2 regions of the Kitasatospora sp. NPDC059673 genome follow, and region 1 is predicted to be linked to the other one. Evidence: riboswitches for the same ligand, from Rfam matches in the RefSeq annotation. Region 1 holds a riboswitch; the other holds the start of a gene.
The links. Region 1 has a riboswitch for S-adenosylmethionine ahead of ACFV18_RS09620 (aminotransferase class V-fold PLP-dependent enzyme). Riboswitches for the same ligand answer to the same signal wherever they lie in the genome.
Positions count from the first base shown of each region.

Region 1 (11,710 bases):
CGATCCGCCCGCTGCGTCACGGACTCGGCGGCGACCCCCACCGTCGCCCCCCTTGGGCGATCGACTCTGCGGCGGTCGAACTATGACCCTAGTAACCGATCCGTGATCCGTTCAAATCCTTGTCGGAAAAAAATCTGAATCTGAGTCAATTTCGATTACGAATCTGACCGAACGTAAGGGATCCGTTGCACAGTGCGTAGCATTTCCCACCGCCCACCCGAAAAACGCGACGCCCGGACGTGTTCGAGATCACAGCAGGATCTCGACCCGCCCGGGCGTGTCACAGCGCGTCAATTGTCGCCCTGAAGGGCGTATGTCCGGTTTGTCGGGCCGTCAGACCCGACGGATGGTCGAGATCGGCATGGCGTCGACCTTCATGGTCTTCACCACGTCACCGGTGTGCGGCGCGTGCACCACCATGCCGTTGCCGATGTACATGCCGACGTGGTGCCGGTCGCCGTAGTAGACCACCAGGTCGCCGGGCTGGGCGTTGTGCCAGTCGGTGCCCACGCTGGTGCCGTAGCTGCCCTGCGCCTGCGAGGTGCGCGGCAGCGAGACGCCGGCCTGCGCGTACGCCCACACCATCAGGCCGGAGCAGTCGAAGTTGCTCGGGCCGGTCGCACCCCACACGTACGGCGCACCGCGCTTGTCGAGCGCCTTCTGCACCGCGATCCCGGCGTAGCCGCCGGCCTTCGGAAGGTTGGCCAGGTCGACCCGCTCGGCACCGCGCGAGGCCGCGCCGTCGCCACGCGTGATCGACAGCCGGTCGGCGGAGGAGAGCTGGTTGAGCAGGCTCTGCGCCTCCTCCAGCTTCTTCTTGACCTCGTTCTTGGAGTCGTTCAGCGCCTGGGTCTGACCGTCCAGCTCGGCCAGGACGGTCGCCGCCTCCTGCTTCTGCTGGTTCAGCCGGCGCTGCTGGTCGTTCAGCGACTTCAGGGTGTCGGCCTGGGTGCCGGCGGCCTGGTCGAAGGAGGACGCCTGGTCCAGGTACTTGTCCGGGTCGGCGGAGAGCATCAGCTGCATCGACGGGTCGACGCCCGCGTGCCGGTACTGGTCGCCCGCCACCGCCGCCAGCCCGGAGGCCAGCTCGTTCAGCTGCTCCTGGCCGCGGGCCAGCTGGTCCTGCAGCTGGTCGGCCTGCTTGCGGAGCTGGTCGGCCTTCTCCTTGGCACCGTTGTACCTCTCGGCCGCCTGCTCCTGCTCGTCCATGAGCTTGTCGACCTGCGCCTTGATCTCGTCCTTGTTCGGCTGGGCCGGCGCGGCGTGCGCGCTCACCTGGGCCGACAGGGCGACCGCGGTCGCGGCGGCAGCGGTGAGCACGGTCACCCGGGCGCGACTCGGCTGCTTGGGACGGCGGTGGGAGGCCAAGGCGGTGCTCCTTCTTCCTCTGGACTCACCCGTTAGAGCGATAGTCCGGAATATAGGTTTGACGCCAGACCCTAGTGAAGTCCCTACCTCCGCGTCCACTCCCGGGGGGCTCCCGGATTCGCTTCTCCGCCCCTCTTCACCACACCGACACACTCCGGACGCCCCAATGACGCTGAGCGCCCGTCAGCACGTTCAGCTGCGCGACAGCCGGTTCAGCAGCAGAACCGAGGCCACCGGGCGGGCGCCGGCCTTGCGCACCCCGTCCGCGACCTCCTTGTCGGCGGAGACCACCACCACCGGCCGGCCCTGCGGCTCGGCCCGCACCAGGCGGCGGATCAGCTCGTCCGCGGTCTCCCCGGTCCGGCTGAACCGGACCCGCACGCCGCGCGGCGGGGCCATGATCACCGGAACGTCCAGGTCCTGACCGTCGAACACGCAGGTCACCTCGGCCTGGGTTCGCTGGGCCAGCATCGCCAGACCGCCCAGCAGCCTCAACCGCTGCTGCTCCAGCGGCAGTTGCGGGTACCCCGTCTTGGTCACGTTGTAGCCGTCCACCACCAGGTGGACCTGCGGAATGGCCAGCAGCTGGTCCAGCAGCGCCGGGTCGTCCTCGGCCAGGCCGCGCCGGGCCACGTCGTGCGGCGAGGCCGATCCGGGCTCCACCGCCTCCACCAGGTCGGCCGGGCGCAGCGCCGTCACCGGCAGCGCCAGCTCCCGCTGCAGGCCCTGCGCGGACTGCAGCACGGTGTCCAGCAGCAGCCGCAGCCGCATGTCCTCGACGCTGCGGCCCTCCCGGGCGGTGCGCCGCCCGGTCTCCACGGCGGCCTCCAGCTCGGCGACCCGGTGCCGCAGCCGACGGGCCTCGATCTCGGCGGCGCCGCGCTCGGCCGCGGCGGCGGCCCGGGCGGCCTCCAGCTCGGCGGCCAGCCGGCGGCTCTCGGCCTGCGCCCGACGGGTGTCGGCTTCCAGCGAGCGGACCTTCTTGCGCAGCGAGTCGGCCTCCCGGCGCACCCCTTCGGACTCGGCGCGGTGGCGCTCCAGTTCGGCGCGGGCGGCGGTACGGGCCTCGGCCAGCTCCTCCTGGAGCTTCTCGGCCAGCCGGGCGGCCTCGGCGGCGGCGCCTTCGGCGTCGACCCGTTCGGCCTGCTCGCCGGCCTCCTCGACCAGCCGGGCCCAGCCGGTGGGCCGTACCAGGTAGGCGGCGGCGGCCACGTCCATCGGGTCGGCGGCGGCCGGTACGGTGCCCGCCTCCAGGGCGCGTACCAGGTCGGGCTGGCCGAGCCGCAGCCGCTCGGCTATCCGCACCCGGAACGCCGGGTCGGACTCCAGCGCGGCGGCCAGCGCGGTGGCCGCGTGCTTGGCCCGCCGGGCGGCGGTGAACTTGGCGTACGGGCGCAGCGCGGCGGGCAGTTCGCCGGGGGCGATGCCGCCGAGCGCGTCGGAGGCGATGCCGACCACCCGGCGGCGCACGCCCTCGGGCAGCACCCGGCCGGCCGTGTCACCGCCGGCCTCCTCGGTGGCCGCCTCGGCGCTCTCGACGGGGCCGGTTTCCGGATCGACCGGAGCGTGCGCGGTCCCGTCCGTGCCCGCGGGCGCGTTCGCTGCCTCCGCCACTGTTCTCGGCTCCGATCCTGGTCCGGGCGGGCCCCGGCGGGTGCCGGGGGCGTTGGTGTCCGCCGCTGCTTGCAATTGTCCCGTCTACCGTGCCGCACCGACAGCACCCCACCGACGAGTCCGCCCCGCGCCCCGGTCCGGGGCGCGGACGGGGACGCGGGGCGGTGGAAGTGCGTCAGCCCTGCGCGGGGTCGCCGTCCGTGGGCTCCTCGGCGCCCGGGCGGGCCACCAGCTCGACCTGGTCCACGGCGTTGCACCAGCGGCAGCGCACCGACTCGATGGTCTCGGCGAGCACCTGGGTCTCCTCCACCTTCGACTCGCCGGACAGGTCGAAGTGCAGGAAGTCGATCACCCGGGCGGACCGGGTGACGTCGAAGCGGGTGAGGTTGCCGCACAGGGTGCAGCGCCAGCGGGTCTCGGCGGTCGGCGCGGCAATGGTCATCAGTGGTCCCTCTCGACTGGTCCCCGTTTACGGGCCTCCACCCTATTGCCTGTGCCTGGGCGGCCGGGTCACCGGTCCACTGCCCGGACGCTCACCCGATCGGAGCAGCGCCCGGTGTCGTGGGTGCGCCCCCGAGGAATGCTCACCGGCATGGTGCTCTCCGCCCCCGCCCGGGCCGGTTCGCCGACGGCCGGGGGGACCGCCCGCACCCCGGTCGTCGCCCATCTGCTGATCGCGCTGTCCGCGCTGGTCCTGGTGGCCGGCCCGGCCGGCCTGAACCCGGTGTACGGCAGTGGTGACGCCCGGATCTGCGCCGAGCAGCGCTACGAGCACCGCTGGGGCGCGGTGCCCGCCGAGCTGCTGAGCGGCCGGCCCCTGACGGCCGAGCAGCTGTCCTCGCTCGCCCCGGCGACCCCGGGCTGCGCGCTGCCGCCGACCCCTTCCAAGATCCCCGAACTCTCCGTCCTCACTTCGCTGTTCGTCCACGCGGGATGGCTGCACCTGCTGGGCAACCTGCTGTTCCTGTTCGTCTTCGGCCCGGCCGTGGAGGCCCGGCTGGGCCGGATCCGCTTCCTGACCGGCTACCTGGCGATCGGCTACCTGGCCACCTACGGCTACGCGGTGGCCGAGGAGCACACCGCGGACGGGATGCGCGCCCTGGTCGGCGCGTCCGGCGCGATCGCCGGGGTGCTGGGCGCGTACCTGCGGCTGTGGCCGAGGGCACGCGTGACGGTGCTGGTGCCGGTCCTGCTGTTCCTGCCGCTGCGTTTCCCGGCCTGGCTGGTGCTCGGTCTGTGGTTCGCGCTGCAGTGGTGGTCCGTCAGTTCCGGCGGCAGCGGGGTGGCCTATCTGGTGCATGTGATCGGCTTCGTGACGGGCTGGCTGTTCGCCTGGGCCGCCCGTCCGGCGGGCGATACCCTGGGCGCACCTTCTCGAACAGGAGTTGCTCAGTGATCACCGCGATCGTCCTCATCAACACCAGCGTCGACCGGATCCCCGAGATCGCCGAGGCGATCGCGGCCATCGAGGGTGTCAGCGAGGTCTACTCCGTCACGGGCACCTACGACCTGGTCGCGATGGTGCGGGTCCGCAACCACGAGGATCTGGCCGACGTGATCCCCGGCCGCCTCAACAAGGTCCCGGGCGTCTCCAACACCGAGACCCACATCGCCTTCCGCACCTACTCGCAGCACGACCTGGAGGCCGCGTTCTCACTCGGCCTGGGCGAGTAACCGGCGCTCAGCGCCCCAGGCCCCGGTCGATCCGCTCGGTGGCGACGCAGCGCCCGCCCTCGTTGCGGTAGCTCCACCGCGCGCCGTCGGTCACCAGGTCCCGAACGGCCGCCAGGAACCGGTCCAGGTGCTCGACGGGGGTACCGGCGCCGAAGCTGACCCGGATCGCGTTCAGGCTGCGCTCCCCCGGCAGCGACGGCTCGGGCGCCCCGCACTGGCCCGGTGCGGCGTCCTCCCCGCCCAGCAGGGTCCGCACCAGCGGGTGCGCGCAGAACAGCCCGTCCCGCACGCCGATGCCGTACTCGGCGGACAGCGCGGCCGAGAAGTGCGAGCTGTTCCAGCCCCGCACCACGAACGACACCACGCCGACGCGGTCGGAGCCCTCGCCGAACAGGCTCAGCACCCGCACCTCGGGGATCGCCGCCAGCCCCTCCGTCAGCTTCGCCACCAGCGCCCGCTCCCGGGCCTCCAACTCCTCGAAGCCCGCCTCGGTGAGCGCCCGGCAGGCCGAGGCGATCGCGTAGGCGCCGATCACGTTCGGCGAACCGGCCTCGTGCCGGGCCGGGCCGGTGTGCCACTCCACCGCCACCGAGCCGTCCAGCTCCCGGGCCACCGTCCGGCTCGCCCCGCCGCCGGCCAGGTACGGCTCCGCCGCGTCCAGCCAGTCCGACCGCCCGGCCAGCACGCCGGCGCCGAACGGCGCGTACAGCTTGTGCCCGGAGAACGCGATCCAGTCGACGTCCAACTCCCGTACCGAGACCCGGTGGTGCGGCGCCAGCTGGGCCGCGTCCAGCACCACCCGGGCGCCGTACCGGTGCGCGACCCCGGTCAGTTCGCCGACCGGCCACAGCTCGCCGGTGACGTTCGACGCCCCGGTCACGCAGAACAGCTTCGGCCCCTCGGCGGCCCCCAACAGCGCCTCCTCCAGCGCGGCCACCGCCTCGGCGTGCGAACGCGGCGCCCGCAGGTAGCGCACCGTCAGGCCCTCGCGCCGCCACGGCAGCAGCGAGGCGTGGTGCTCGGTCTCGAACGCGAACACCTCGGTCCCGGCGGGCACCACCCGGGCCAACAGGTTCAGCGAATCGGTGGTCGCCCGGGTGAACACCACCTGGTCGCCGTCCCGCAGCTCCAGGAACTCCGCGACGGTCCGCCGGCTCTGCTCGAACAGGTCCGTCGACAGCTGCGACAGGTACCCGGCCCCCCGGTGCACGGACCCGTAGTACGGCGCGTACGCCGCCACGTCCTCCCACACCCGGGCCAGCGCCGGCGCACTCGCCGCGTAGTCCAGCGCCGCGTACCCGACCTTCTCCCCCGACGCCAACGGCACCTCGACGTCCTGGCCCAGCACGGCCAGCGGCGCACAGATCTCGGCGGTCACGGACATGGATGCACTCCTCCACAGGGTAAGGACCCCGGGGTGCATCAACCGGAAGTCCGCGCTTGCCGCGCGGACGAATCGCCACGCAGCCCGGTCCTCACCCAGGGCACCCCGCCACGGACGGAGGGTTGCCGGACAGCAAGCTGGGGCTTTGCGCTGCCACTCATGACCTGCGCAAGACCATACACGAGCCCCCAGTTGACTCAAGTCCCGCGCCACATACTGAAACCACCCCACAGTTCGCGCCCTGCCGTCCGCGCCCCGCCAGGGGCGCGTGGGGGCACTTCCCGGCCCGCCAGGGCCGGGGGAGAACTGCGCGGGCAACCACCCACCAACGGCAAGGTCCGCCCGAGGAGGTCAACTCCCCACCCCGGGCGGACCGTTGACGCTCACTGTGTCGCGTCGGCCCAGCGCTTCAGCAGCTCCCCCGCCGCCCCGGAATCGATCGCCGCCGCCGTCCGCACCATTCCCGCCGCCAGCTGCTCGCTCAGCGGCGCATCCGTCAGCTCCAGCGCCACCAGCGCGGCGGCACTGTTGAGCAGGACCGCGTCCCGCACCGGCCCCCGCTCCCCATGGAGCACCCGCCGAGCAACCCCCGCGTTGAACTCCGCGTCCGCACCTCGCAGCGCCTCGATCCCGGCCAGCTCGATGCCGACCTCGCGCGGATCGAACCGGGTCTCGGTCACCCGGCCGTCCCGGACCACCCAGACGTGGGACGTGGTGGTGATCGTCAGCTCGTCGAGTCCGTCGTCACCCCGGAACACCAGTCCCTGTCCGCCGCGCCGGGCCAGCACTCCGGCGATCAGCCCGGCCAGCCGGGTGTCGAAGCAGCCGACCGCGTGGGCGCCGACCTTCGCGGGGTTGGTGAGCGGGCCGAGGATGTTGAACACGGTGGGGACGGCGAGTTCGGCGCGGGCCTGCGCGGTGTGCCGCATCGAGGGGTGGAACCTGGCGGCGAAGCAGAAGGTCAGCCCGACCTCCTCGGCCACCGCCGCGACCCGCCGGGCCGACAGGTCCAGGTTGATGCCGAGCCGCCCGAGCACGTCCGAGGAGCCGGACGCCGAGGAGGAGGCCCGGTTGCCGTGCTTGACCACCTTCGCGCCGGCCGCCGCGGCGACCACCGCCGACATGGTGGAGATGTTGACGGTCTTGGCGCGGTCGCCACCGGTGCCGACGATGTCGACGGCCGGCCCGGGGATGTCCAGCGGTACGGCGTGCGCGTACATCGCCTCGACCAGGCCGGAGATCTCCTCGACCGTCTCGCCCTTGCCGCGCAGCGCGATCAGGAAGCCGGCCACCTGCACCGGGCTGGCCTCGCCGCTCATGATCCGGTCCATCGCCCAGGCGGTGTCGGACTGGGCGAGGTCCTCGCCGCGGAGCAGGGCGCTCAACAGGTCGGGCCAGGTGCGGACCACCTGCGCGGGGTCGCTACCGCCGTTCGCAGAGTGCACGTTCACCATGGCCGTCTCCAGCTCTCGTCTTGTCGCAGAGGAATGGAGTCAGCCTATCGAGCGAGCGGGGACGGCCGCCCTGCCTTGCCGTCCCCTTCTCTCCAGTTGAGACGCCGCTTGAGACGACCGGGGCCGCCGGGCGGACCGGTCAGCGCACGGCCGGTGCCCGCCGGGCCACCCGGGCCCGCAGCAGCGTGGTCGCGGCGTCGGCCAGCGCGACCGGGTCGACGGGGTGCGAGATCGCCGCGTCGGCCCGGCTCCAGGCAGCCAGCCAGGAGTCCTGCGGGCGGCCGATCAGCACCAGCACCGGCGGGCAGCCGTAGATCTCGTCCTTCAGCTGCCGGGTGAGACCGAGCCCGCCCGCGGGCACCGCCTCGCCGTCCAGCACGCACAGGTCGACGCCGCCCTTCTCCAGGGCCCGCAGCACCGCGGGAGCGGTGGCGCACTCCAGGTACTCCAGCGCGGGGACGTCCCCGGCGGGGCGCGGGCCGAGAGCGAGGGTCACCTGCTCGCGGGTGTTGCGGTCGTCGCTGTAGACGAGAACGGTGAGCGTCTCGTCGGAGTGCTGCGCCATGTCCCCTGCTTCCTGGTGCTCGTCCTCTTATATGTGTCCACTGTGTTCGCGCGGACCGCGACCGCGCGCGGCCCCCGGCCGAACGGCCCAGTGTGACCCGGACCACGTCCTGGGACGGATGCTACTCCGGCGGGCCCGTCCTGAAGAGCCCCCGAGGCGATCTCGCTCAAGCCGCCGCGCCACGGGCTCAGCCCGGCAGCCCAGTTCGCCCACCCGGCCCGAACAACCGTCAGAAAACGGACCGGGGGCGAGGCGGGCATACCTCACGCACCGGACACTCCGAGGGAGACCCCCCGGCGTGAAGACGGAATAAGGGACCGACATAATGTCCGTCGTGGCGACAGCAACAGCAACAGAAACCGGACACGCGCACGGAGCGGTCAACAGGCCGAACCTGGTCAGCGTGGGAACCATTGTCTGGCTGAGCTCGGAGCTGATGTTCTTCGCGGCCCTGTTCGCGATGTACTTCACCCTCCGCTCGGTCAAGGGCGCCGAGTTCTGGCACGAGAAGGCCCATGCCCTCAACGTGCCCTTCTCCTCGGTCAACACCACGATCCTGGTGCTCTCCTCGCTCACCTGCCAGCTCGGCGTGTTCGCCGCCGAGCGCGGTGACGTGAAGAAGCTGCGTTCCTGGTTCGTGGTCACCTTCGTGATGGGCGCCATCTTCATCGGCGGCCAGATCTTCGAGTACACCGAGCTGGTCAAGAAGGACGGCCTGTCGCTGTCCTCCGACCCGTACGGCACGGTGTTCTACCTGACCACCGGCTTCCACGGACTCCACGTGACGGGTGGTCTGATCGCCTTCCTGCTGGTCCTCGGCCGGACCTACGCGGCGCGGCGCTTCACCCACGAGCAGGCCACCGCGGCGATCGTGGTGTCGTACTACTGGCACTTCGTCGACGTTGTGTGGATCGGCCTGTTCGCGACCATCTACCTGATCAAGTAACAGCCGCCCCGCCCCTGACCCGGCGTCGCCTGGACGCGTGGGAGTCGGGGGCAGGCTGCTGCCGACCAGATCCTGACACCGGGGTTATTCCGTGAAAAAGCTCTCCGCACGACGGCGCCACCCACTGGCGGCGGTCGTCGTTCTACTTCTCGCCCTGGCGGCCACCGGGGGGCTGTACGCCGCTTTCGCGCCCGCCGAGAAGGCGCAGGCCGACAGCTCCTCGCAGTCGCTCGCCATCGACGAGGGCAAGAAGCTCTTCGCCGTCGGCTGCTCCTCCTGCCACGGCCTGAACGGCCAGGGCACTTCTGACGGTCCGTCGCTGGTCGGCGTCGGCTCTGCTGCTGTCGACTTCCAGGTCGGCACCGGCCGCATGCCGGCCCAGCAGCCGGGCGCGCAGGTCCCGCGCAAGAAGGCCGTCTACGCCCAGTCCGAGATCGACCAGCTGGCCGCCTACGTGGCCTCGCTCGGCCCGGGCCCGGTCACTCCGACCACGGAGCAGTACCAGCCGTCCGAGGACAAGGTCACCAACGCCGAGCAGGTCGCCAAGGGTGGCGAGCTGTTCCGCACCAACTGCGCCCAGTGCCACAACTTCGCCGGCAAGGGCGGCGCGCTGACCAACGGCAAGTTCGCCCCGTCCCTGGAGGGCGTGGACTCCAAGCACATCTACGAGGCCATGCAGACCGGCCCGCAGAACATGCCGTCGTTCCCCGACACCACCATGCCGGAGGAGCAGAAGCGCGAGATCATCGCGTACGTCCAGAACACCAACAACGCGCCGAACCCCGGTGGTCTCGCCCTGGGCAGCCTCGGTCCCTTCACTGAGGGCCTGTTCGCCTGGATCTTCGGTATCGGCACGCTGATCGTGATCGCGATCTGGGTCGCCGCCCACACCACCAAGGCCAAGAAGTCATGAGCCACGACATGTCAGAGAACCTGCCGGAGGCCCACGACGCCTCCCACGGCGCTGAGGTCGTCACCCACGACGACCCGTTCGCCGACCCGGGCCTGCCGGCCCACGAGCCGCGTCGGACCGACATCGACGAGCGGGCCGCCAAGCGGGCCGAGCGCCAGGTGTCGCTGATGTTCGTGGTGTCGATGCTGGCGACCATCGGCTTCATCGCGTCCTACGCCGCGATCGACGCCGACAAGCTGGTCTACATCTTCCCGCTGGGTCACGTCAGCGCCCTCAACTTCGCCCTGGGCATGACCCTCGGCGTGGCGCTGTTCTGCATCGGCGCGGGCGCGGTCCACTGGGCCCGCACCCTGATGTCGGACCACGAGCTGCCCGCCGAGCGTCACCCGATCGAGGCCTCCGACGAGGTCCGCAACGACGTCATCGAGCAGTTCAAGACCGGTGCCGCGGAGTCCGGCTTCGGCCGCCGCAAGATGATCCGCAACACCCTGATCGGTTCGATGGCCCTGGTGCCGCTGTCCGGTGTGGTGCTGCTGCGCGACCTCGGCCCGCTGCCGGAGAAGAAGCTCCTCAACACCGGCTGGGTCGAGGCGACCCCGGCCAAGCCGATCCGCCTGGTCAACATGAACACCGACCAGCCGATGAAGCCCGAGGACATCATTCAGGGCTCGCTGACCTTCGCCAAGCCGCACGGCCTGGAGGAGTCGGACGAGGACTTCCAGCAGCAGATCGCCAAGGACGCCCTGATGCTCGTCCGGATCGCTCCGGAGGACATCAAGGACGCCAAGTCCGCCGGCCTGGGCTTCGAGGGCATCCTCGCCTACTCGAAGATCTGCACCCACGTCGGCTGCCCGATCTCGCTGTACGAGCAGCAGACCCACCACGCGCTCTGCCCCTGCCACCAGTCGACCTTCGACCTGGCGGACGGCGCTCGCGTCATCTTCGGCCCGGCCGGCCACCCGCTGCCCCAGCTGAAGATCACCACCGATGAGCAGGGCTTCCTGATCGCCACCGGCGACTTCGACGAGCCCGTCGGCCCGAGTTACTGGGAGCGCAAGCGATGAGCACCGCGAGCGGCACCACTGGTGCCTCCAAGCCGGCCAGCACGCGCGCCAAGCCCGCCAACAAGGCCGAGGCGACCGCGGACTGGGTCGACGGCCGGCTGGGGATCTACTCCCTGGCCAAGGCCAACCTGCGCAAGATCTTCCCGGACCACTGGTCCTTCATGCTCGGTGAGATCTGCCTCTACACCTTCATCATCATCATCCTCACGGGTGTGTACCTGACGCTGTTCTTCAAGCCGAGCATGGCGGAGACCGTCTACCACGGTTCCTACCTGCCGCTGAACGGCATCCGGATGTCGGAGGCGTACGCCTCCACGGTCGACATCAGCTTCGAGATCCGCGGCGGTCTGCTGATCCGCCAGATCCACCACTGGGCCGCGCTGGTCTTCGTCGCCGCGATGTTCGTGCACATGATGCGCGTCTTCTTCACCGGCGCGTTCCGCAAGCCCCGCGAGATCAACTGGCTGTTCGGCTTCCTGCTGCTGTGCCTGGGCTTCTTCGACGGCTTCTTCGGCTACTCGCTGCCGGACGACCTGCTGTCGGGCACCGGTATCCGCTTTATGGAAGGCGCGATCCTGGCGGTGCCGATCGTCGGCACCTACATCCAGATGTTCCTGTTCGGCGGCGAGTTCCCGGGCACCGACATCATCCCGCGCTTCTTCACCATCCACGTGCTGCTCATCCCGGGCATCATGCTGGGCCTGCTGGTGGCGCACCTGATCCTGGTC
Region 1 is NZ_JBHWEN010000006.1:48,799-60,508, forward strand. Features, by position in the region: gene ACFV18_RS09595 (NlpC/P60 family protein) at 334-1,368, opposite strand; gene ACFV18_RS09600 (NYN domain-containing protein) at 1,561-2,853, opposite strand; gene ACFV18_RS09605 (hypothetical protein) at 3,158-3,424, opposite strand; gene ACFV18_RS09610 (rhomboid family intramembrane serine protease) at 3,548-4,378, shown strand; gene ACFV18_RS09615 (Lrp/AsnC ligand binding domain-containing protein) at 4,375-4,656, shown strand; gene ACFV18_RS09620 (aminotransferase class V-fold PLP-dependent enzyme) at 4,664-6,040, opposite strand; SAM riboswitch class IV at 6,088-6,205, opposite strand; gene trpD (anthranilate phosphoribosyltransferase) at 6,424-7,494, opposite strand; gene ACFV18_RS09630 (hypothetical protein) at 7,634-8,059, opposite strand; gene ACFV18_RS09635 (heme-copper oxidase subunit III) at 8,385-9,005, shown strand; gene ACFV18_RS09640 (c-type cytochrome) at 9,097-9,918, shown strand; gene ACFV18_RS09645 (Rieske 2Fe-2S domain-containing protein) at 9,927-10,982, shown strand; gene ACFV18_RS09650 (cytochrome bc complex cytochrome b subunit) at 10,979-11,710, shown strand, end outside.

Region 2 (11,710 bases), on a different contig from region 1:
TTTCGTTGCCGGGGCGCAGCGGCAGGGTGCGGACGCCGTCGGCCGGGAACACCGACTGCTCGATGCTCCGGCCCGGGTCGTAGGCGCCGATCAGCGCGTCGGAGCGGCCCATCAGCCGGTCGGAGCGCTCGGCGGCGGTGAGCTGTCCGCTGCGGTGCACCACGTCCACGCCGGTCGCGCCGAGCACCGGCAGCGCGATCATCGCGACCACCAGGGCGCTGCGGCCCTTGGCCCGCCAGGCGTCGCGGCGCGCCATCCGCAGCACCGCCCGCCAGGCGCTCATCGGCCGGCCCCGGTGCGCTGCGCGGCCTCCCGCAGGTACCGGCCGTCCCGGAGGAACACCACCCGGTCCGCCCAGGCCGCGTGGGTGGCGTCGTGAGTGACCATCATGGCGGCGGCTCCGGCGTCGCAGCGCGAACGCAGCACCTGGAGCACGGCCTCGCCGGTGGCGGAGTCGAGCGCGCCGGTCGGCTCGTCGGCGAGCACCAGGCGGCGTTCACCCGCCAGCGCCCGGCCGATCGCCACCCGCTGCTGCTGGCCGCCGGACATGTCCTCCGGGAAACGGTCGGCGAGTTGGGCGATGCCCAGTTCCTCCAGTGCGGCCAGCGCCTCCGCGCGGGCGGTCCGGGCGGAGACGCCGTCGAGTTCGCGCGGCAGCGAGATGTTCTCGGCAGCGGTCAGCGACGGAATCAGGTTGTACGACTGGAACACGTAGCCGACCGAACGGCGGCGCACATCGGCCAACCCGGCCCGGCTCAGGCCCTCCAGCGGGGTGCCCTCGACCAGCACCCGGCCGGCCGACGGGCGGTCCAGGCCGCCGGCCAGCGCGAGCAACGTGGACTTCCCGGAGCCGGACGGCCCCATCACGGCCAGGAACTCCCCGGCGCGCACCTCCAGGTCGATCGGGTGCAGGGCGTGCACCTGGGCCTCGCCCCGGCCGTGCACCCGCCCGACTCCCTCCAGGCGCAGCACGGCCTGCGCGCTCGATCCGGTCATGACTCCCCCTCGGAACAGCGGAACGTCTTGCATACCGAGTATGTATAGCCTTCGCGCGACGACTACTCAAGTCTGCGTCATAAGTCGGTGAACTACCTATAGTGTGGGTCACATCCGGGCTACCTCCGGCAGGGAGCAGAATGACCGTCATGACCGCATCGCTGTCCGAGCGCTGGCACGCCCTGCTCACCCGCTGCGGCGCCACCGTCAACCCGGAGCCGTACGCCCGCGACCTGCTCGCCCGCTGGGCCGAACCGCAGCGCCGCTACCACACCACCGACCACCTGCGGGCCGTCCTGGACCGGATCGACGAACTCGCCGACCACGCCGAGGACCCGGACGCCGTCCGGCTGGCCGCCTGGTTCCATGACGCCGTCTACCGGCCCGACCGTTCCGAGAACGAGGAACGCAGCGCCGCCCTCGCCTGCCGCGCCCTGCGCGAGGCGGGCCTGCCCGAATCCCTGGTCCACGAGGTCGCCCGCCTGGTCCGGCTCACCCTCACCCACCACCCCGCACCCGGCGACCACAACGGCGAAGTCCTCTGCGACGCCGACCTCGCCGTCCTCGGCTCACCCCCCGACCGCTACGCGGCTTACACCGCCGCCATCCGCGAGGAATACTCCTTCGTCCCCCCGGACGCCTTCCGCGAGGGCCGCACCGCGATCCTCCACCACCTCCTCGCCCTCCCCGCCCTCTACCGCACCCCCGAGGCCCACACCCGCTACGACGCGCAAGCGCGAGCGAACATGCAGGCCGAACTCAGGGAGCTGGGGAGCTGAAAACAGGGGGCGCAAAAGCAGGTGGGCGCGAAAACAGGTGGGCGCGAGAGCAGGTGGGCGCGAAAACAGGGGCGCGTGGGGGTACCTCCCGGCCCGCTAGGGCTGGGGGAGAACTGCGCGAAGCGGAAGGCGCCCACCAGCCAGATCGCGACGCAGGACAGTCACTTGCACTTGATCGCGACCTTGCGGACGTGGCGTGCGCTTGTCGCGCAGTTCCCCGCGCCCCCGGTTTCGCGCCCGCCTGCGTTCGCACCCTCTCGCGCCCGCCTGCTCTCACTCGAGCGAACCCACCGCCGCGACGACCATCCCCTTCTTGCCGCACACCCAGTGCGGATCCGCCCCCAACTCCGGCTCCACGCCGAGCGCGTGCGGGTCGTCCTCCGCCGCGCACGCGGAACAGAGCGGCCAGCGCCCGTACGACTCCAGCAGCGCGTCCTGTACGTCCTGGGCGATCAGCCCGAGCACGAACTCGCAGCCGTCGGGCCACTGTTCGAGCCACCAGCGGCGGTGGGTGACGGCGTCCTCGACCAGCGAGACGATCGCGGCGTCGGCGACGTCACGCGCGGTGAGGTCGGCGAGGATCAGTGCGCGGGCGTTGTGCAGGGCGGCTTCGATCTGGGGGCTGGCCATCCGCCCATTGTCCCAAACCGCCGCGACAAGCAGGAACGCCGCGAGGGCGGCCTCCCGAAGGAGACCGCCCTCACGGCGTGAGAACGACGGATCCGTCCGAAGGGCCGGATCAGAAGTCCATGTCACCGCCCGGCATGCCGCCGCCGGCGGCCGCAGCGGCCTTCTCCGGCTTGTCGGCGATGACGGCCTCGGTGGTGAGGAACAGCGCCGCGATGGAGGCGGCGTTCTGCAGGGCGGAGCGGGTGACCTTGGCGGGGTCGATGATGCCGGAGGCGATCAGGTCGACGTACTCGTTGGTCGCGGCGTTCAGGCCGTGGCCGGCGGGCAGGTTGCGGACCTTCTCGACCACGACGCCGCCCTCGAGGCCGGCGTTGGTGGCGATCTGCTTGATCGGGGCTTCCAGGGCCACGCGGACGATGTTGGCGCCGGTGGCCTCGTCGCCGTCCAGCTCCAGCTTCTCGAACGCGACACCGGCCTGCAGCAGGGCGACGCCACCACCGGCGACGATGCCCTCCTCGACGGCGGCCTTGGCGTTGCGCACCGCGTCCTCGATGCGGTGCTTGCGCTCCTTGAGCTCGACCTCGGTGGCCGCGCCGGCCTTGATGACGGCCACGCCGCCGGCCAGCTTGGCGAGGCGCTCCTGGAGCTTCTCGCGGTCGTAGTCCGAGTCGGAGTTCTCGATCTCGGCGCGGATCTGGTTGACGCGACCGGCAACCTGGTCGCTGTCGCCGCCGCCGTCGACGATGGTGGTCTCGTCCTTGGTGATGACGACCTTGCGGGCGGTGCCCAGCAGGTCCAGGCCGGCGTTCTCGAGCTTGAGGCCGACCTCCTCGGAGATCACGGTGCCGCCGGTCAGGATGGCGATGTCGCCCAGCATGGCCTTGCGGCGGTCGCCGAAGCCCGGGGCCTTGACGGCGACGGACTTGAAGGTGCCGCGGATCTTGTTCACGACCAGGGTCGACAGGGCCTCGCCCTCGACGTCCTCGGCGATGATGACGAGCGGCTTGCCGCTCTGCATGACCTTCTCCAGCAGCGGGAGCAGGTCCTTGACCGAGGAGATCTTGGAGTTGGCGATGAGGATGTACGGGTCCTCGAAGCTCGCCTCCATGCGCTCCAGGTCGGTGGCGAAGTAGGCGGAGATGTAGCCCTTGTCGAAGCGCATGCCCTCGGTGAGCTCGAGCTCCAGGCCGAAGGTGTTGCTCTCCTCGACGGTGATGACGCCTTCCTTGCCGACCTTGTCCATGGCCTCGGCGATGAGCTCGCCGATCTGGGTGTCGGCGGCCGAGATGGAGGCGGTGGAGGCGATCTGCTCCTTGGTCTCCACGTCCTTGGCCTGGGCCAGCAGCTGGTCGGAGACGGCGGCGACGGCCTTCTCGATGCCGCGCTTCAGGGCCATCGGGTTGGCGCCGGCGGCGACGTTGCGCAGACCCTCGCGGACGAGCGCCTGGGCCAGCACGGTGGCGGTGGTGGTGCCGTCACCCGCGACGTCGTCGGTCTTCTTGGCGACCTCCTTGACGAGCTCGGCACCGATCTTCTCGTACGGGTCCTCGAGCTCGATCTCCTTGGCGATGGAGACACCGTCGTTGGTGATGGTGGGGGCGCCCCACTTCTTCTCCAGAACGACGTTGCGACCCTTGGGGCCGAGCGTGACCTTCACGGCGTCGGCAAGCTGGTTCATGCCACGCTCAAGGCCGCGGCGGGCTTCCTCGTCAAAGGCGATGATCTTGGCCATTAGAAGTGGTCCTCCGGGACACGGTCGACTGCTCGGACCAAGGGGGTGCCCGCGACGGACGGCCCAGGAGAGCGCGGGTCCTGTCCCCGCCGCTTCCGGGGCCTCACCGGCCCGGTCCGTTGTCACTCTCACGCTGTGAGTGCTAACGCCAATGATTAGCACTCGGGGGTGTCGAGTGCAAGCCCATTCGGCGCCCTCCGACAGCCCTCCCGGGAAACCCGCAGGCCGGGCCGGAGAACGCCGACAGGCCCGACCTCGGACGCGTCGCGCCGGGGCCGGACCTGCCGGGTCGTACCTGTCGTGGGTGCGGTCTACCGGGCCGTCAGGCGCCGGCGGCGCGGACCATGTCGGCCTGCGGACCCTTCTGACCCTGCGAGATCTCGAACTCGACCCGCTGGCCCTCTTCCAGGGTGCGGTAGCCGTCCATCTGGATCGCGCTGTAGTGGACGAACACGTCCGCTCCACCGTCGACCGCGATGAAGCCGTAGCCCTTCTCGGCGTTGAACCACTTGACGGTGCCCTGAGCCATTCCGAACTCCCCTTGTGCTGTGCTGGCCCTTCAGAGATCCGCGGGACGCGGACCCGGAGGTCTGGAAGGCCGGCCTGTGGGGACTCCCCCCCGTACGGCGCAGCCTCTGTCGCGGCTGAATGTATCCGGATATGCGCCCTCTGCAACAGGGCCTAATTTTGCGGAAACTCCGCGCCCGGCAGGGGATATGACGGGGCGAAAGGTATGCAGGGCGACAATTGCCACCGGACATAACGGACGCGTCCCCGCAAATCGCCGGAAGAATTCTGACGGCGGCCTGACAGGCCGAGCGGCGAACGGTCCGGCGCATGTCTCGGAGCGCGGGACGGGACGGGGCCGGCGCGAGGTGCGGCACGGGGAAAAGCGAGGATTGGAACGGGCCGTATCGGGGAACGGCTCCACCCGCACTCTACTCCCCCGCAAAGGCGGGAATTCCAGCGGCCCGCCGGGTCGGAATCACGGCTGCCCGCACGCCCTCGGCCGATGCGCCGAGCCGCCGCCAGGCGGCTCGGAAATCGAATTCCGAGCGCGCGCCCGACGGCGGCGGAGCGAATGCGCGGGGCGGCGTCAGCAGCCGCCGGCCACCGCCGGAATGATCGACACCGAGGCGCCGTCCTTGATCTCGGTCTCCAGACCGTCCGCGAAGCGCACGTCGTCGTCGTTGACGTACACGTTCACGAAGCGGCGCAGCTTGCCGGTGTCGTCCAGCAGGCGGGCGGCGATGCCGGTGTGGTTGGCCTCCAGGTCCGCGACGACGGCGGCCAGGGTGGCGCCCTCGGCGGTCACCTCGGCGGCGCCGCCAGTGTAGGTGCGGAGGATGGTGGGGATGCGGACGGTGGCGCTCATGGGGTTGGCTCCTCGAAGAACTTGGGGGGGTCAGGCCGGGAGGGTTCAGGCGGAGGCGAGACCGGCGGCGCGGAAGGACTCCAGCGTCGGGCGGATCACGGCGGTCATGCCGGAGTCGGCGACCGCGTCGAGGGTCTTCAGGCCGTCACCGGTGTTGATCGCGACGGTCTCCTTGCCCGGGTCGAGCTGCCCGGTCTCGACCAGCTTCTTCAGCACGCCGATGGTGACGCCGCCCGCGGTCTCGGCGAAGATGCCCTCGGTGCGGGCCAGCAGCTTGATCGCCTCGACCACCTGGGCGTCGGTGACGTCCTCGACGGCGCCGCCGGTGCGGCGGGCGATGTCGAGCACGTACGGGCCGTCGGCGGGGTTGCCGATCGCCAGCGACTTGGCGATGGTGTCCGGCTTGACCGGCTTGATCACGTCGCGGCCGGCCTTGAACGCGGCGGAGACCGGGGAGCAGCCCTCGGCCTGGGCGCCGAAGATCCGGTACGGGCGGTCCTCGACCAGGCCGAGCTTGATCAGCTCCTGCAGGCCCTTGTCGATCTTGGTGAGCTGGGAGCCGGAGGCGATCGGGATGACGATCTGCTCGGGCAGCCGCCAGCCGAGCTGCTCGCAGATCTCGAACGCCAGGGTCTTGGAGCCCTCGCCGTAGTACGGGCGCAGGTTGACGTTGACGAAGCCCCAGCCCTCACCGGCCGGGTCACCGATCAGCTCCGAGCAGAACCGGTTCACGTCGTCGTAGTTGCCGTCGATGCCGACCAGCTCGCCGCCGTACACAGCGGCCATCACGACCTTGCCCTGCTCCAGGTCGTGCGGGATGAACACGCAGGACTTGAAGCCGGCCCGGGCCGCGGCGGCGCCCACCGCGCCCGCCAGGTTACCGGTGGAGGAGCAGGACAGCGTGGTGAAGTCGAAGGCGCGGGCGGCCTCGATCGCGCAGGCCACCACCCGGTCCTTGAACGAGTGGGTGGGGTTGCCGGAGTCGTCCTTGATGTGCAGCTGCGCGGTGAAGCCCAGCTCGCGGCCCAGGTTGTCGGCCTTCACCAGCGGGGTCCAGCCCGGGTTCAGGTTCGGCTTGCCCGCGACGTCGGCCGGGACGGGCAGCAGCGGGGCGTAGCGCCAGATCGACGCCGGGCCGGCCTCGATCCGCTTGCGCAGTTCCTCGGCGTCGTGGCCGGCGTAGTCGTAGGCGATCTCCAGCGGACCGAAGCACTCCAGGCACGCGAAGCTCGGGCCGAGCGGGAAGCGGGTGCCGCACTCGCGACAGGACAGTGCGGTGGCCGGACCGAGATCGACGGCGGCAGCTGCGGGGGTGTCAACAGCCATGGTGGCGAGGCCCTTTCTCCTCATCTTCCCCGGGACGCGGTCGCGCCCGGGCCGGAATTGGCACCTGTCCCGCCGGGCCCTGCGAGGCCGCGCGAGAAGGTTGCCGGGACGTCAACGGGCCGTTCCCTCAGTCCCTCTGGATGAGCTCTGTGAAGTTGTGGTCGTACGCTGCGAGCGACCCCGGCGTGCGAAGGTCCGAGCGCAGTACGAAGACTGTAACGGAAGGCCGGTGCAGTCCAACCTCACCGTCCGACACCCGAGACAGACCGAGACAGGGAGCGAGATCTTGGCCGAGCAGCCCGAGCCCGGGGTCCTGCCGGAAGTGGCCGACTGGCTGCGCCGCCGGTCCTGGACGGCCGCCGACCGGCCGCTCGACCGGCTGCTCGCCGCCAAGCACGCCGCCGGCCCGGCCGGCACCGTCAGCGTGGTGCTGCCCGCCCTGGACGAGGAACCCACCGTCGGCGAGATCGTCAGCACGATCCGCACCGAGCTGATGGAACGCGTCCCGCTGGTCGACGAACTGCTGGTGGTCGACTCCGGCTCGGTGGACGGCACCGCCGCCGCCGCGGCCGCCGCCGGCGCCCGGGTGGTGCACCGCGACGCCATCCTGCCCCGGCTGCCCGCCGCCCCCGGCAAGGGCGAGGTGCTGTGGCGCGCACTGCTCGCCAGCAGCGGCGCGATCGTCTGCTACATCGACGCCGACCTGCGCGAGTTCGACCCGGCGTTCGTCTCCGGCATCGTCGGCCCGCTGCTCACCGACCCCGCCCTGCACCTGGTCAAGGCCATGTACGACCGCCCCTTCGAGGCCGACGGCGCCATCGTCCCGGCCGGCGGCGGCCGGGTCACCGAACTGGTCGCCCGCCCGCTGCTCAACCTGCACTGGCCGCAGCTGGCCGGCTTCGTCCAGCCGCTCGGCGGCGAGTACGCGGCCCGCCGCAGCCTGCTGGAGCGGCTGCCCTTCCCAACCGGCTACGGCGTCGAACTCGGCCTGCTGGTCGACGCGTTGGAGCTGGTCGGGCTGGACGCGCTGGCCCAGGTCGACGTCGGCGTCCGGCACCACCGCCACCAGGACGGCCAGGCCCTCGGCCGGATGGCCGCCACCATCTACCGCACCGCCCTGGAACGCCTCGACCGCGCCCACCGCCTGAAGGCCGACGACGACCTGGTCCGCCCCCTGCTCACCCAGTACACCCGCACCACGGACGGCTTCACCCCCCGCACCCACCCCGTGCCGGCCACCGAACGCCCGCCGATGATCACCGTCCCGGAGTACCGCAACCGCTGACCGCGGCCCCACGTCCGTCCCGGCGAACGGCATCCACCTGCCCGATCAGCCGGCCGCCGTGGTGGCCCTCGGTGCCGCCGCTGCCCGACCACGGCCCGGCCCGCCCGTTCCCGGAGGGCTGACCCCACTGTTCACCCGGCGCGAGCCGCGCCGGGTGGTTTGGTCCGCTGATCGCACGGCAAGGTTGGCTGTATGGCCGATCACGCGTCCGAACGCCCCAAGCAGTCCGGAACCGCCCCGATCCTGGTGGCCTCCAACCGCGGCCCGGTGTCCTTCCGCACGGAGGACGACGGCGCGCTGAGCCTCCGCAGAGGCGGCGGCGGCCTGGTCTCCGGGCTCTCCGCGATCGACGACCCGAACGCCGTCTGGGTCTGCGCCGCCCTCTCCGCCGCCGACCGCACCGCCGCCCGGCAGGCCCCCGACGGACGCCTCGACCGGGCCGGCCACGACGTCGGCGGACAGGCCGTCCGGATGCTGGACATCGACCCGGAGACCTTCGCCCGCGCCTACAACGGCGTCGCCAACTCCACCCTGTGGTTCGTCCACCACCTGCTGTACGACATCCCCACCAAACCCGTCTTCGACGACCGCTTCCGCACCGAATGGGCCGCCTACCGGGCCTACAACACCGCCTTCGCCGAGGCCCTCGCCGCCGAAGCCGCCCCCGGCGCCGCCGTCCTGGTGCAGGACTACCACCTCTCGCTGGCCCCCGCGCTGCTCCGCGAACTCCGCCCCGACCTGCGCATCGGCCACTTCTCGCACACCCCCTGGGCCCCGCCCGACTACTACCGGCTGCTGCCCGACGACGTCGCCGCCGAGGTCCTCCGCGGCATCCTCGGCGCCGACCGCGCCGCCTTCCTCACCCGCCGCTGGGCGCTCGCCTTCGCCGACTGCTGCGAGACCGTCCTCGGCGCGGGCATCGACCGCGACGCCCTCACCGTCACGCACGCCGGCCGCACCACCCGGCTCGGCGTCCACGGCCTCGGCGCCGACGCCGCGTTCCTGCGCGAACGCGCCCACCGGCCCGACGTCGACGAACGCCTCGCCGCCCTGCGCGAAGCCGTCGGCCACCGGCGCACCATCGTCCGGGTCGACCGCACCGAACTCAGCAAGAACATCGTCCGCGGCCTGCTCGCCTACCGGCACCTGCTGCGCACCCGCCCCGAATGGCTCGGCCGGGTCGTCCACATCGCCTTCGCCTACCCCTCGCGCACCGACCTCGTCGAATACCGCGAGTACACCGCCGCCGTGCAGCGGATCGCCGAAGAGATCAACACCGAATTCGCCACCGCCGACTGGCAACCGCTGATCCTGCACGTCGAGGACGACTTCCCCCGCTCCCTCGCCGCCTACCGGCTCGCCGACGTCGCCCTGGTCAACCCCGTCCGCGACGGCATGAACCTGGTCGCCAAGGAAGTCCCCGTCGTCTCCGACCACGGCTGCGCCCTGGTCCTGTCCCGGGAGGCCGGCGCCCACGCGGAACTCGCCGACGACGCGATCACCATCAACCCCTTCGACATCGTCGCCACCGCCGAGGCCCTGGCCCAGGCCCTCGCCATGCCCCCCACCGACCGCACCGCCCGCACCAAGCGCCTGGCGGCCGCGGCGACAGCGCTGCCGCCCCAGCAGTGGTTCCTGGACCAGCTCCACGCGTTGTGAGCAAGCCCAGGGAGCCGAGCACCACTGGGGTGCCGGGGCCTGCGCGGAGGCGAACCCAGGGCCGTGCTCACGCACCCAACCGCTGTGCCAGCTCGTTGAGCAGGTCCACCACCCCCGCGGGCCCCGCCACCACCAGGTCCGCGCGGTCGGCCAGCTCCCGGACGGGGGGCTCGCCGGTGACGGGGCCGCTGCAGACGAGGAGGCCGGGGTGGCCCTGCGCCCGGCGCTCGGCGACAGCCTCGTACGCGGCGATGTCACCGAGATCGTCGCCGGCGAACAGCACCGGCCCGGCCTCCCGTTCGGCGAGGAACCTCCGGAGAGCGACGCCCTTGTCGACCCCGGGCGGGCGCAGCTCCAGCACCATCCGCCCGGGTTCGACCACCAGCCCGTGCCGCTGGGCGAGTGCGGCCAACGGCGCGCGCAGCCGCTCCAGCTCGCCGGAGGGGTCGTCCGCGCGCCGGGTGTGCACCGCCAGCGCCCGCCCCTTGTCCTCCACGAAGACACCCTCGGCCGCCTTCAACTCCTCCAGCAGCACCGGCAGTTCACCCCGAACAGCCGCAACGCCCAACGGGGCCGGCGCCGCGGTGACAGCGCCCGTGCGCGCGTCCCAGCGCTCCGCGCCGTAGTGGCCGAGGACGGTCAGGTGCTCCAGGCCGGGAGTGGCGGCGAAGCCGCCGTACCCGGCGGCGGTCGCGGCGGGTCGGCCGGTGACGATGACGACCGAGCCGACCAGCGGGGCGAGTGCGGTGAGGGCGGGGACGACGCCGGGGTGGGCGCGGGCCAGTTCGGGGTCGGCGACGATCGGGGCGAGTGTGCCGTCGAAGTCGAGTCCCACGACCGCGGAGCCCGGGTCGGCGAGCAGGCCCGCCAGTCCGGCCCGCCCTGCCTGGGACGTGATCTGCTCAGCAATTCCCATGGCCCCGACGCTACCGGGCGCAGGCCGCCGACGGGCCCCGATCGCGTCACTGCCGGGCGTCGCGCCGCCCCTGCCGCACCCGCCGCAGCCGGTTGACCAGGACGGGTGCGTGGGCGAGTGCCTCCGGCCGGTCGAGCAGGGCGTTGAGCAGCTGGTAGTAGCGGGTGGCGGAGATGCCGAGTTCCTGCCGGATCGCCTGTTCCTTGGCGCCGGCGGTCCGCCACCCGCGTGCTTCCAGTTCGAGTACCGCCCGGTCGCGGTCGGTCAGTTCGGCCATGTGTCCAGGCTAGACACCGCAGCCGTCAGCCCCCGGCCGGGCATCGCAGCCGTCAGCCCTTGCGGGCCCGCGACGCCTCCGCCGTGGCGGCGGACTGGAGGTCGCCGAGCACGTCCGAGGAGCCGGCCCGCACGGCCTCGCCTATGCGCTGCTTGAGCATGCTGTTGACCTTGTCCCAGGACGGGTCGCCGAGCGGGTAGAAGCTCGCGCTCGGCAGCGCGTTGAGGAACTCGTTGAGGTCCTTGTGCGCGGGGTTGGCGGACATGTCCTCAAGGGTGTCCTGGGTGACGGGCAGCATGTTGTACTGCTCGTCGAACTTGAGGGTGTTCTCCTTCGCGTAGGCGAAGTCGAGGAACTTCTTGATCTCCGCCCGGTGGCCGTTCGCCTTGAACGCCATCACCCAGTCGGCGACGCCCAGCGTCGAGGGCTTGATGCCGGTGTCCTTGCGCGGGATCGTGGCGGTGCCGTACTGGATGTGCCCCGCGACGGCCTTGCTGATCAGCCCGGGGTGGCCGTTGAGCATGGCGGTCTTGCCGGCCGCGAAGTCAGCGAACGCGGTCTTGCGGTCGACCTTGGCCGGGTCGTCGTAGGTGAGGTGCTTCTCGACCAGGTTGGTGCGCAGCCAGGAGAAGGTGGCGCGGTTCGCCGCGCTGTCGATGGTGTAGTTGCCGATGCTGTCGGCGAGTCCGCCGCCGCCGCTCATCGTCCAGATCATCGCCTCGCCCTGGGCCTCCT
Region 2 is NZ_JBHWEN010000038.1:4,867-16,576, forward strand. Features, by position in the region: gene ACFV18_RS30590 (ABC transporter permease) at 1-283, opposite strand, end outside; gene ACFV18_RS30595 (ABC transporter ATP-binding protein) at 280-996, opposite strand; gene ACFV18_RS30600 (HD domain-containing protein) at 1,146-1,775, shown strand; gene ACFV18_RS30605 (hypothetical protein) at 2,049-2,405, opposite strand; gene groL (chaperonin GroEL) at 2,515-4,137, opposite strand; gene ACFV18_RS30615 (cold-shock protein) at 4,460-4,666, opposite strand; gene ACFV18_RS30620 (MoaD/ThiS family protein) at 5,234-5,512, opposite strand; gene thrC (threonine synthase) at 5,558-6,838, opposite strand; SAM riboswitch class I at 6,856-6,985, opposite strand; gene ACFV18_RS30630 (glucosyl-3-phosphoglycerate synthase) at 7,125-8,123, shown strand; gene ACFV18_RS30635 (trehalose-6-phosphate synthase) at 8,316-9,782, shown strand; gene otsB (trehalose-phosphatase) at 9,850-10,698, opposite strand; gene ACFV18_RS30645 (DUF3263 domain-containing protein) at 10,745-10,975, opposite strand; gene ACFV18_RS30650 (extracellular solute-binding protein) at 11,028-11,710, opposite strand, start outside.
Region 2: it holds a riboswitch for S-adenosylmethionine, as region 1 does, so the genes downstream of both, thrC (threonine synthase) here and ACFV18_RS09620 (aminotransferase class V-fold PLP-dependent enzyme) in region 1, are expected to answer to the same signal.